Regions from separate parts of the Niveibacterium umoris genome, predicted to be linked through region 3. Evidence: predicted binding sites of a transcription regulator. Region 3 holds the regulator's gene; each other region holds the start of a gene.
What was found. The regulator FNR, encoded in region 3, switches genes on or off when oxygen is low (the NO sensors DNR and NnrR bind a similar motif). The targets are predictions, from matches to a motif close to TTGANCTAGNTCAA.

Region 1 (2,196 bases), 230 kb from region 3:
CCACGACGATGCCGATCTTGGTAATCGTCGGCTGCTCAAGAAACTCGCGCCCCATCGTCGGCAGCAAGTCGTTGCCGGTGATCTTGGCGAGTGTCGCGTACGGCACCATCAGATAGCCGAGCACGGTGAGCGCGGCCGCGACGAGGAAGATCCAGAACAGCGCCAAGGCGAGCTTCGGGCTGTGCAGTTCGGTCTCTGCTTCCTCGGGAACGAGGTAGTAGGCCGAGCCCATGAAGCCCATCAGCAACCACACGATCAGCGCATTGGTGTGCACCATGCGCGCCACGTTGAACGGAATGGCCGGGAAGAGGAAATCGCCGACCACGTATTGCAGGCCCATCACCAGGCCGAACAGGATCTGCGCGACGAAGAGACCGATCGCCGCGATGAAGTACGGTTTCGCAACCGCTTGGGATTTGTATTGCATGGTGCGCTCTCCTCAACCTTCGATGTTCGGCGGCCACTTCGCCGTGTTGATTTCGGAGCTGTACTTGAGGAACTCGACCAGGTCGTCGACGTCCTTGTCGGACAGGTGGAAGTTCGGCATTTGCCGGCGCCCCGGCGTACCGGTCGGCTGGCTCTTGATCCAGGCCTTGATGAAGTCCGGACCGCGGCGCTGGTAGACGTTGCCCAGCTCAGGTGCGAAGTACGCCCCCTCGCCAAGCAGGGTATGGCACCCGATGCAGTTGTTGGTCTCCCAGAGTTTCTTGCCGTGCGCGACGGCCGGTGTGATGTTTGCGCTGTTGTCGCGCTTGGGCAAGGTGCGGTTGGTGTCTACGGTCAGTGCAATGAACAGGAAGGCAAAGAATGCCGTTCCGCCGTAGAAAACATTCCGCGCCATCGAGGTCGATAGTCCTCCGCTCATGGTGCGTCTCCCCTTTGTGGATGCGGCTTGCAAGGTGGGCGCATTCTCGTGACCCGGGCCAGTCGGCGACATTGATTGCAATCAAGCGGCCACCCGCGTTGGCTTGGCGCACGCGGCGTTGATGCGAGTCAAGGCTGCCGATGGCGTCGCGCCGCGACACTGGACGGAACGACTGAAAGGACTCTGTCATGGCAAGCGTGATCGAACATTTTGCGGCCGACCACCGTGCCTGCGACGACGTCTTCGCACGTGCGGAGCAGGCCATTGCGCAGCGCGCGCAACGGCAGGCGGCTGACGCCTTCGCGCGCTTTCACCTCCTGCTCGACGCGCATTTCCGTGCCGAAGAGGACGTGATCTTTCCGGCTTTCGAGGCAGCTACCGGCATGTCGGCCGGCCCGAGTGCCGTGATGCGCAGCGAGCATGGCGAGATGCTCGCGCTGTGCGAGGATGTACGTCGCTTGATCGCAGCAGGCGAATTCGACGAGGCAGCCAGCCTCGCCGACACGCTGTTCTCGATCATGCAAGCCCACAACATGAAGGAAGAGCAGATCCTCTACCCGATGTGTGATCAGGTGCTGAGCGCCCACCCGCAAGTCGTGGCCGATGCGATTGCCCGCCTAGGTATGCCGGAGATTGCACAATGAATGCCCCTCGCATCGTAGACGCGCGCGGCCTCGAACCGCCGCAACCCTTGCACCTGATCCTCGAAGCGCTGGACACGCTGCCGCGTGGTGAAGAGGCGGTGCTGCTGCTCTACCGCGAACCGGTGCCGCTCTACGGCATCCTCAAGCAGAACGGGTTCACGCACCGCACCGAGTTTGCTGAAGACGGTACGGTGTCAATCCATATCTGCCACGCCTGAGCCAGCATGCTGGAAGTGAGCGACGCACCGCCGCTGTCGGTTCCGCTGCGCTTCTTTCTCGGCGCGCCCGTGTTCGGTATCGCCGGCGCGCTGTTGCTGCTGATCCACCCAGACACGGTTCTTGCCAGCCGCTGGCACCCGCATGCGGTGGCAGTGCTGCATTGCTTCACCGCAGGGCTGATGCTGCAAGCGATGCTTGGCGCGCTATTCCAGGTGTTGCCGGTGGCCGTCGGCAGCATGGTTCCGCAGCCGCGCCTGCTCGCCGCGGCGGTACACCCGGCCAGCGTGATCGGTGCGGCGCTGCTGGTCACAGGCTTCATGCTGCCTGGCCACCACCTCACCGGCATCGGCGCAGCCCTGCTGGCGGCGGCGTGCGGTGTATTCGTCGTCGCCATCGCGCCCGGCCTGCTTCACGCCACGGCACGCGACCCTGCGCGCCGCCTGGTGCGGGTGGCGGTGGCAGGCCTGG
Region 2 (2,196 bases), 1.1 Mb from region 3:
CAACACCGCGCGACCGTTCAGGCCGATCAGCGAGAAGGCGCGATTCGCCAGCACCGACAGGCGCGAGAAGTAGCCAGAGTCTTCAAGAATGCCGAAGGCGATGAAGAAGGTGGTGACGATAGGCAGGATCAGCGCAAGCGCATAGGTCATCCCCATCGTCCACAAACCGTATTGACCCACGAACAGATCGGCCAGCCATGTGACTGGCAGATGGCCGCGTACGAAGCCCTCGACCGCCGGGTTGAGGATGTCGCCGAAGAGATCCTTCTCGGTCAATCCGACCAGGTAACCCGCCCCGAAGACGCCGACGAATTCATACACGACGAAAAGCACCGCCAGCAGGATCGGAAGTCCCCAGATGCGGTGCACCGCGAGCCGCCCGATGCGGGTCGAGAGCAGTTTGGCCTTCGGCACTTCCTTGCGCAGGTAGGCGCTGGCGAGGCGGTCGGCGCCGGCGGCGCGCGCTTGCGCGAGGCCGGTCGACAAGGGTTCGGCGCTCGCGGCCTCGGCGGCTTCGCGGATCGCGACGAGCTGATTGGCGTCGGCCCCGAGACGGGCGGAAAGCCAGCGTTCGACTTCGGCGTCGCGGCCCAGGAACAGCACGGCGAGCCCGCGCGGCGCAAGCGAGGTATTGGGCAAGCGGGCTGCGATCCAGTCCACCGTGTCGCGCACCACCGCTTCAATCGCATCGGGATAGTGAAAGCGCTGTTCGCCGCCATGCTCCTTGTGCGCATGCTTGATCGCTTCGGGGATACGCTGCAGGCCTTCACCGCTGGTCGCGACCGTCTCGATCACCGGTGCGCCGATCGCCTTCGCAAGCCCCGGCAGGTCGATGCCAACGCCGTGCGCGCGCGCTTCGTCGGCCATGTTCAGCGCCAACACCCAGGGAATGCCCAGGTCGGCAAATACCAGCGAGAGCGCGAGTGTGCGTCGCAGATTCTTCGCATCGCCCACCTGCACCAGCGCGCGCAGGTTTTCGTGCAACAGCGCGCGCATCGTGGCGTGTTCGTCGTCCGAACGGGAAGGCAGCGCCAGTACGCCAGGCGTATCCAGCACTTCGGCGCCGCGCTCGAAACGGGCTGCCGCGCGCGACACATCTACCGTGGTGCCGGGGTAATTCGAGACGTTCACATAGGTGCCGGTGAGGCGATGGAACACCACCGACTTGCCGACGTTCGGATTCCCGACCAGTGCGAATACCCCGGGCGCCTTGCCGTCGGCGGCAAGCGCCTGCCTGGCATCGAGAGCGGCTGTGTTGCTGTGGCTGTGTGTCATGTAGGCTACCCGCGGTCGTTGATCCGAAACGTTCCCGGCGGCACCGAAATCCGGTAACGCCAACGCGAATCGTTATCAATTATATATCGCGCTTTTCCCCTGCGCGATTGTTTTGCGTCAATCCCTTACGTCAGCTGGACAAATCGATGCCCGCCACCCGAACCGCAGTGATCGCAGGCAGCACCGGCCTGGTCGGCCGCCACTTGCTCGATGCACTGCTTGCATGCAATGACTATGCCCGCGTGATCGCGCTGGTGCGCCGCGCCTCGGGACTGTCACATCCCAAGCTGGAAGAGCGCGTCGTCGATTTCGCGCGGCTCGACGAGACAGCACTGGCGCTGCCGATCGACGACGTGTACTGCTGTCTTGGCACGACGATCCGCGTCGCGGGGTCGCAAGCCGCTTTCCGCATCGTCGACCATGACTACCCGGTGGCGCTGGCGCGCCTGGCGGTCGCCCGCGGCGCAAAGCGCTTCCTGCTGATTTCCGCGCTTGGCGCCCACCCGGCGGCGTCGGTCTTCTACAACCGGGTCAAGGGTGAGACCGAACATGACATCGCCAAACTAGGGCTGGCGGAGCTTTGGTGCTTCCGCCCTTCCCTGCTCGACGGTGAGAGAGCCGAATCGCGGCCGGGCGAACGCCTTGGCCTCGCACTCGGGCGGTTCGTGTCACCGCTGATGTGGGGTAGCCTGCGGCGTTATCGGCCGATACGTGCAGAAACCGTCGCCCGCGCGATGCTGCGTTGCGCGCTGGGCACAGGCGCGGTGCCGGGCCCGGTCGAATCCGAGGCAATCGCGCAAATCGGCGCCTGATCCGGCGTTTGGCCGAGGCCGGGCGCAATCAGTCGAGCATCAGTTCTGCACCGGCGACCGGCGTTTCGGCAGTCAGCCCGAATCGCGCATGAAGCGCCGAAGCCAGCGC
Region 3 (2,196 bases):
GCGTGCGGCTCACGCGCTCGACGCTCTGGAACGGCAGGCCGTAGATTAGATCAATGCTGACGGACCGGAAACCATTGGCGCGCGCGGCGTTGATGACCGAAGCCGTCTCATCGACAGACTGGATTCGATTGACCGCTGCCTGCACGACCGGATCGAAATCCTGCACACCGACGCTCATCCGGTTGAAGCCTTCGGCACCAAGGAGCGCGACCGTTTCAGCCGAGACCCGCCGGGGATCGACCTCGATCGAATACTCGCCCCCTTCGGTCAGCGTGAAATGACTACGGATGGCGCGGAACAGTTCGCGGATTTCACTGTCCGACAGGAAGGTCGGCGTACCGCCGCCCCAGTGCATCTGCGAAACCAGGCGGGATCCGGCGAGTTGCGCCGCGACCAGACCCATCTCTTTGTCGAGGTACTGGAGGTAACGTTCGGCACGACTGCGATCCTTCGTGACGATCTTGTTGCACGCGCAATAGAAGCAGACCGTATCGCAGAACGGAATGTGGAAATATAATGAGAGGGGTTTCATCAGGCCGCCCTGCGCTCGCAGACCCAGATGTCTTGCGAAGTCGGTGCGTCCGAAGCCCTCATTGAAGCGGTCCGCCGTCGGGTAAGACGTGTAGCGCGGACCTGAAACGTCGAAGCGGCGGATGAGATCGCGGTCGAAGACCGGCATCTGCTCAATTTGATTCATTGTTTTGTTTTCTCTCTGTGGATGCCGGAAGGTGTCATGAACTCCGTAGGAGCCGTTTGATTGCCATCAACTAGCCCACTTGGAGCACCAGACTTGGAAAAACCCGCCACCATTGCGCTGACGGCCGTAAACCTGCGAACTGCGTGCACCCAATGTAATCTTAAGGAACTCTGTCTGCCGGTCGGGCTCGACGATGTCGATCTTGAACGCATCGACGGACTCATCACTGCGCGAAAGAAAGTGAAGCGGCAGCAGCACCTTTACCGCGCGGGCGAACCCTTCGAGGCGATCTACGCGATTCGGACCGGTTTCTTCAAAACCGACATCCTGACCGAAGATGGTCGCGATCAGGTCACCGGCTTCCAGATGGCTGGCGAGATCCTCGGACTCGACGGCATCTCGACCGACCGCCACGTCTGCAATGCCGTGGCGCTGGAGGATTCCGACGTCTGCATGATCCCGTTCGAGCGCCTTGAGGAACTGTCACGCCGGATCGAACCCTTGCAGCGTCAGTTCCACAAGTTCATGAGCCGCGAGATCGTGCGCGAACAGGGCATCATGATGCTGCTCGGTTCGATGCGAGCGGAAGAGCGGCTGGCCGCCTTCCTGATCAACCTGTCGCAACGCATGCGCTTGAGGGGCTATTCGGCGTCCGAGTTCCACCTGCGGATGACGCGCGAAGAGATCGGGTCTTACCTTGGACTGAAACTCGAAACAGTGAGCCGCGCATTCTCGAAGTTCCAGGATGACGGACTGATCAGCGTCCATCAGAAGCACATCCAGATCCTGGATGCTGAAGGCCTGCGCCGCCTGATCGGTCGCGCAAACGTCTGATCAGCGCCACGGGATCGGGCTATGCGTGTGCGCTACCGACACGATGTAGCCGAATACCGCCAAGGCGGCCGCGAAAGCGGCCGCTTTTTCTTTGTCTGTCCGCCCACGTTTGAGCGCAACGCTGCCGAGCATCACATAGGCCAGCAGCGCCACAACTTTGGCGCTCAGCCAATCATTTCGAACCGGCACCACGCCGAGCGCACAAGCAAGCGCAATCGCTGACGCAAGAAGTATCGAATCCACAACGTGCGGCACGATCCGGACCCAGCGTCGCTCGACCCACGAGGCGGATCGCATCACGCCTACGCCTCGGGCGACGAATCCGCACCCGGAGATGATCGCGCAGCCAACGTGGACGCCCTTGAGCCAGACGTAATCCACCCCGATTGCCGCCAGTTCAACGCTCAAGCACGTATTCGCCAGGCGCAGCCGCGAGCTCCGGATAGGCTGCCGTAGCGAGCGGAGGCGGTGCGACTTGCTCGCCGCAGCGTTCCCCCAACCACGCCGTCCAGTCCTCCCACCAGCTTCCAGCAAGATGTTCCGCCCGTTCGCGCCACGCATGGGCACTGTCGGTGCGATGTGCGGTCGCGATCCAGTACTCACGCTTGGGCGGTTGCACCGGCGGATTCACAATGCCAAGGATGTGACCACTGGATGACAAGACG
Region 4 (2,196 bases), 2.1 Mb from region 3:
GTATTCGGCAGACTGGTTGTTGATCGGCAGGAAGGTGACCTTGTCGATCACCGTCTTCGCGTTGTTCCAGTAGTGCGGGTTACGCAACATCACGATGCGCTCGTTGACGACCCGCTCGGCCAGCTTGTAGGCCCCGTTGGAGATCATGTTGCCCGGCTCGGTCCACTTGTCGCCGTACTTCTCGATGGCCTTGCGCGGCACCGGCATCAGGCTGCCGTGCGCGAGCGTGGCAATCAGGTAGGACACCGGCTTTTCCAGCGTGATCTGCAGCGTGTGCTCGCCCAGCGCTTTTACGCCCAGTTCGGAGGGCGGCACCTTGCCTTCGACGATCGCCCGCCCGTTCTTCACATTGCTCGCCTTGCCGAGGTACCAGGCGTATTGCGACGCGGTTTTCGGATCGACCATGCGCTTGAACGAGTACTCGAAGTCGTGTGCGGTCACTGGGCTGCCGTCTGACCACTTCGCGGCTTTGCGCAGGGTGAACAGCCAGACCTTGCCGCCTTCGCGGCTCTCCCACTTTTCGGCGACCCCCGGAATCACCTTGCCGTCTGGTGACAGGCTGACCAAGCCTTCGAACAGCTCGACCGCCATGTTCGATTCCGGGCGGCCTTCCGATTTGTTGGGGTCCAGCGTGGCCGGCTCGGTGCCGTTGCCGCGCACGATCTCCTGAACCGGATGCAGTGGGGTGCCGGCGGGCACCTCGGCGGCGAACGCTTTGGCTGATCCCGCAACAAGGCAGGCAGCCAGGGCAAGCCGTTGGGTCATGCGCATCGTTTTCGGGGCTCCTGAGTCGGCGCGATCGGGTATTGCGCTGCCGGGTCGGGCGGCGCTGCGGCAATGGGCTCCGGCGGGTGTGCGGGATTGCCGTACCAGACAAAGCGGGCAAGGTTAGGCGTTCGAGGGGCTTGCTGCAAGCCGGATGCCTGCCTTGGCGGTGATCGGCGCGCTTTGATCCGCCTCAAGCCTTGTCGCAGATCTTTGCCGTTAAATGCGAATCTGCCGTTTTCCCGTCCCCTGGGACGCGTTTTCAATTCCGCCTGGCCCGAATCGCACATGACACGTAGCCCACGCTTGATCCATCTTTCCCACGAACACGCTTCGGCGCTGAAGCTTGCGTTGGCGGTGCGGGCGCTCACGCCGGACGACCCGAGTGCACTGCCGGCGGTGGCAAAACGGATCCGCGACACCTTCGAGCGTGAGCTGATGGCGCATTTCGACGAGGAAGAGCGCCATGTCCTGCCGCGCCTCGAAACCATCGGTCGCGCCGACCTCGCAGAGCGCACGCGCAAGGATCACGACCGTCTGCGTGAGCTGGCCGCTGCGCTCGAAACGCCGTCTGTCGATGGCGTTCGCGCGTTCGCGGCTGCTCTCAGCGCGCATGTGGCCTTCGAGGAAAACATCGTGTGGGAAGTGCTGGAACCCGGCGCCGGCATGTCTTTCGACCCGGACGCAATCTGAATAGCGCCCGCGCTGCGGGTCAGCTCAAATCGAAGTCGATGCGCAATTGCAGCGACATGTCGCTGCGCACCGCGTATTCGTCCATGACTTCGTGACGCTCGCAGCGCTGCTCGAACGGCGCCTCGATTCCCTTGCCGTGAAGGCGGCAGTGCGAGCTCTCCGGCGCGAAATGCCGGCATTGCGCAGCACAGGGAAGGGGCGTCATGCGAGCCATCGAAACCTCAAGAAGGGGTGATGTGGGGCCAGGCGGCGATTATCGAGGGCTTGCTGTCCTGGACGCTTGTCTCAGATTGCGAATTTGTCAAAGTCGCGAATTTTATCGTCCGCGTGGCCGGCGGCCCTGCTTGCCACACCCGATGTCTCTTCCTCGAACGATCCGGAGCGCTGCTCGCTCGCAGCGAGGGTCCGCCTCCCGTTAGACTCGGGCAAAGCGCGGCACATGCGAAGCCGCCGATGCAGCCTGACGGAGAGTCCGATGTACGCGCACTGCCTGCGCGCCGCCCTGTGCGGCGCAGCCCTCGCCTTGCTCGCGAGCCCATCTCTGGCATTCAAGCTGGAGCAGACGCCGGGCGCGCTGTCGCGCTCGGTCGTGCCGCAGAGCTACCGTGTCGAGATCGATGCCGATCCCTACGCCGAGCGCTTCAGCGGCCGTGAAACGATCCAGTTCGACGTCCGCAAGCCGGTCCGTGACATCACGCTTCATGCAAACCGACTCGATGTCCAGGTCTCCGACGTCGA

Region 1: the regulator FNR is predicted to act here: its motif matches at 984-997, upstream of GGR36_RS03235 (hemerythrin domain-containing protein).
Region 2: the regulator FNR is predicted to act here: its motif matches at 1,383-1,396, upstream of feoB (ferrous iron transport protein B).
Region 4: the regulator FNR is predicted to act here: its motif matches at 949-962, upstream of GGR36_RS11775 (hemerythrin domain-containing protein).

What each region holds. Positions count from the first base shown of each region.
Region 1 covers NZ_JACIET010000001.1:730,430-732,625, reverse strand. Annotated here, with positions in the region: gene GGR36_RS03245 (cbb3-type cytochrome c oxidase subunit I) at 1-427, opposite strand, end outside; gene GGR36_RS03240 (c-type cytochrome) at 440-865, opposite strand; gene GGR36_RS03235 (hemerythrin domain-containing protein) at 1,054-1,509, shown strand; gene GGR36_RS03230 (DUF2249 domain-containing protein) at 1,506-1,727, shown strand; gene GGR36_RS03225 (hypothetical protein) at 1,734-2,196, shown strand, end outside.
Region 2 covers NZ_JACIET010000001.1:1,639,495-1,641,690, forward strand. Annotated here, with positions in the region: gene feoB (ferrous iron transport protein B) at 1-1,275, opposite strand, end outside; gene GGR36_RS07420 (oxidoreductase) at 1,422-2,087, shown strand; gene GGR36_RS07425 (MBL fold metallo-hydrolase RNA specificity domain-containing protein) at 2,116-2,196, opposite strand, start outside.
Region 3 covers NZ_JACIET010000001.1:496,584-498,779, reverse strand. Annotated here, with positions in the region: gene hemN (oxygen-independent coproporphyrinogen III oxidase) at 1-697, opposite strand, end outside; gene fnr (fumarate/nitrate reduction transcriptional regulator Fnr) at 791-1,531, shown strand; gene GGR36_RS02120 (SirB2 family protein) at 1,532-1,939, opposite strand; gene GGR36_RS02115 (PHA/PHB synthase family protein) at 1,929-2,196, opposite strand, start outside.
Region 4 covers NZ_JACIET010000001.1:2,628,642-2,630,837, reverse strand. Annotated here, with positions in the region: gene GGR36_RS11780 (peptide ABC transporter substrate-binding protein) at 1-771, opposite strand, end outside; gene GGR36_RS11775 (hemerythrin domain-containing protein) at 1,054-1,458, shown strand; gene GGR36_RS11770 (hypothetical protein) at 1,478-1,663, opposite strand; gene GGR36_RS11765 (M1 family metallopeptidase) at 1,934-2,196, shown strand, end outside.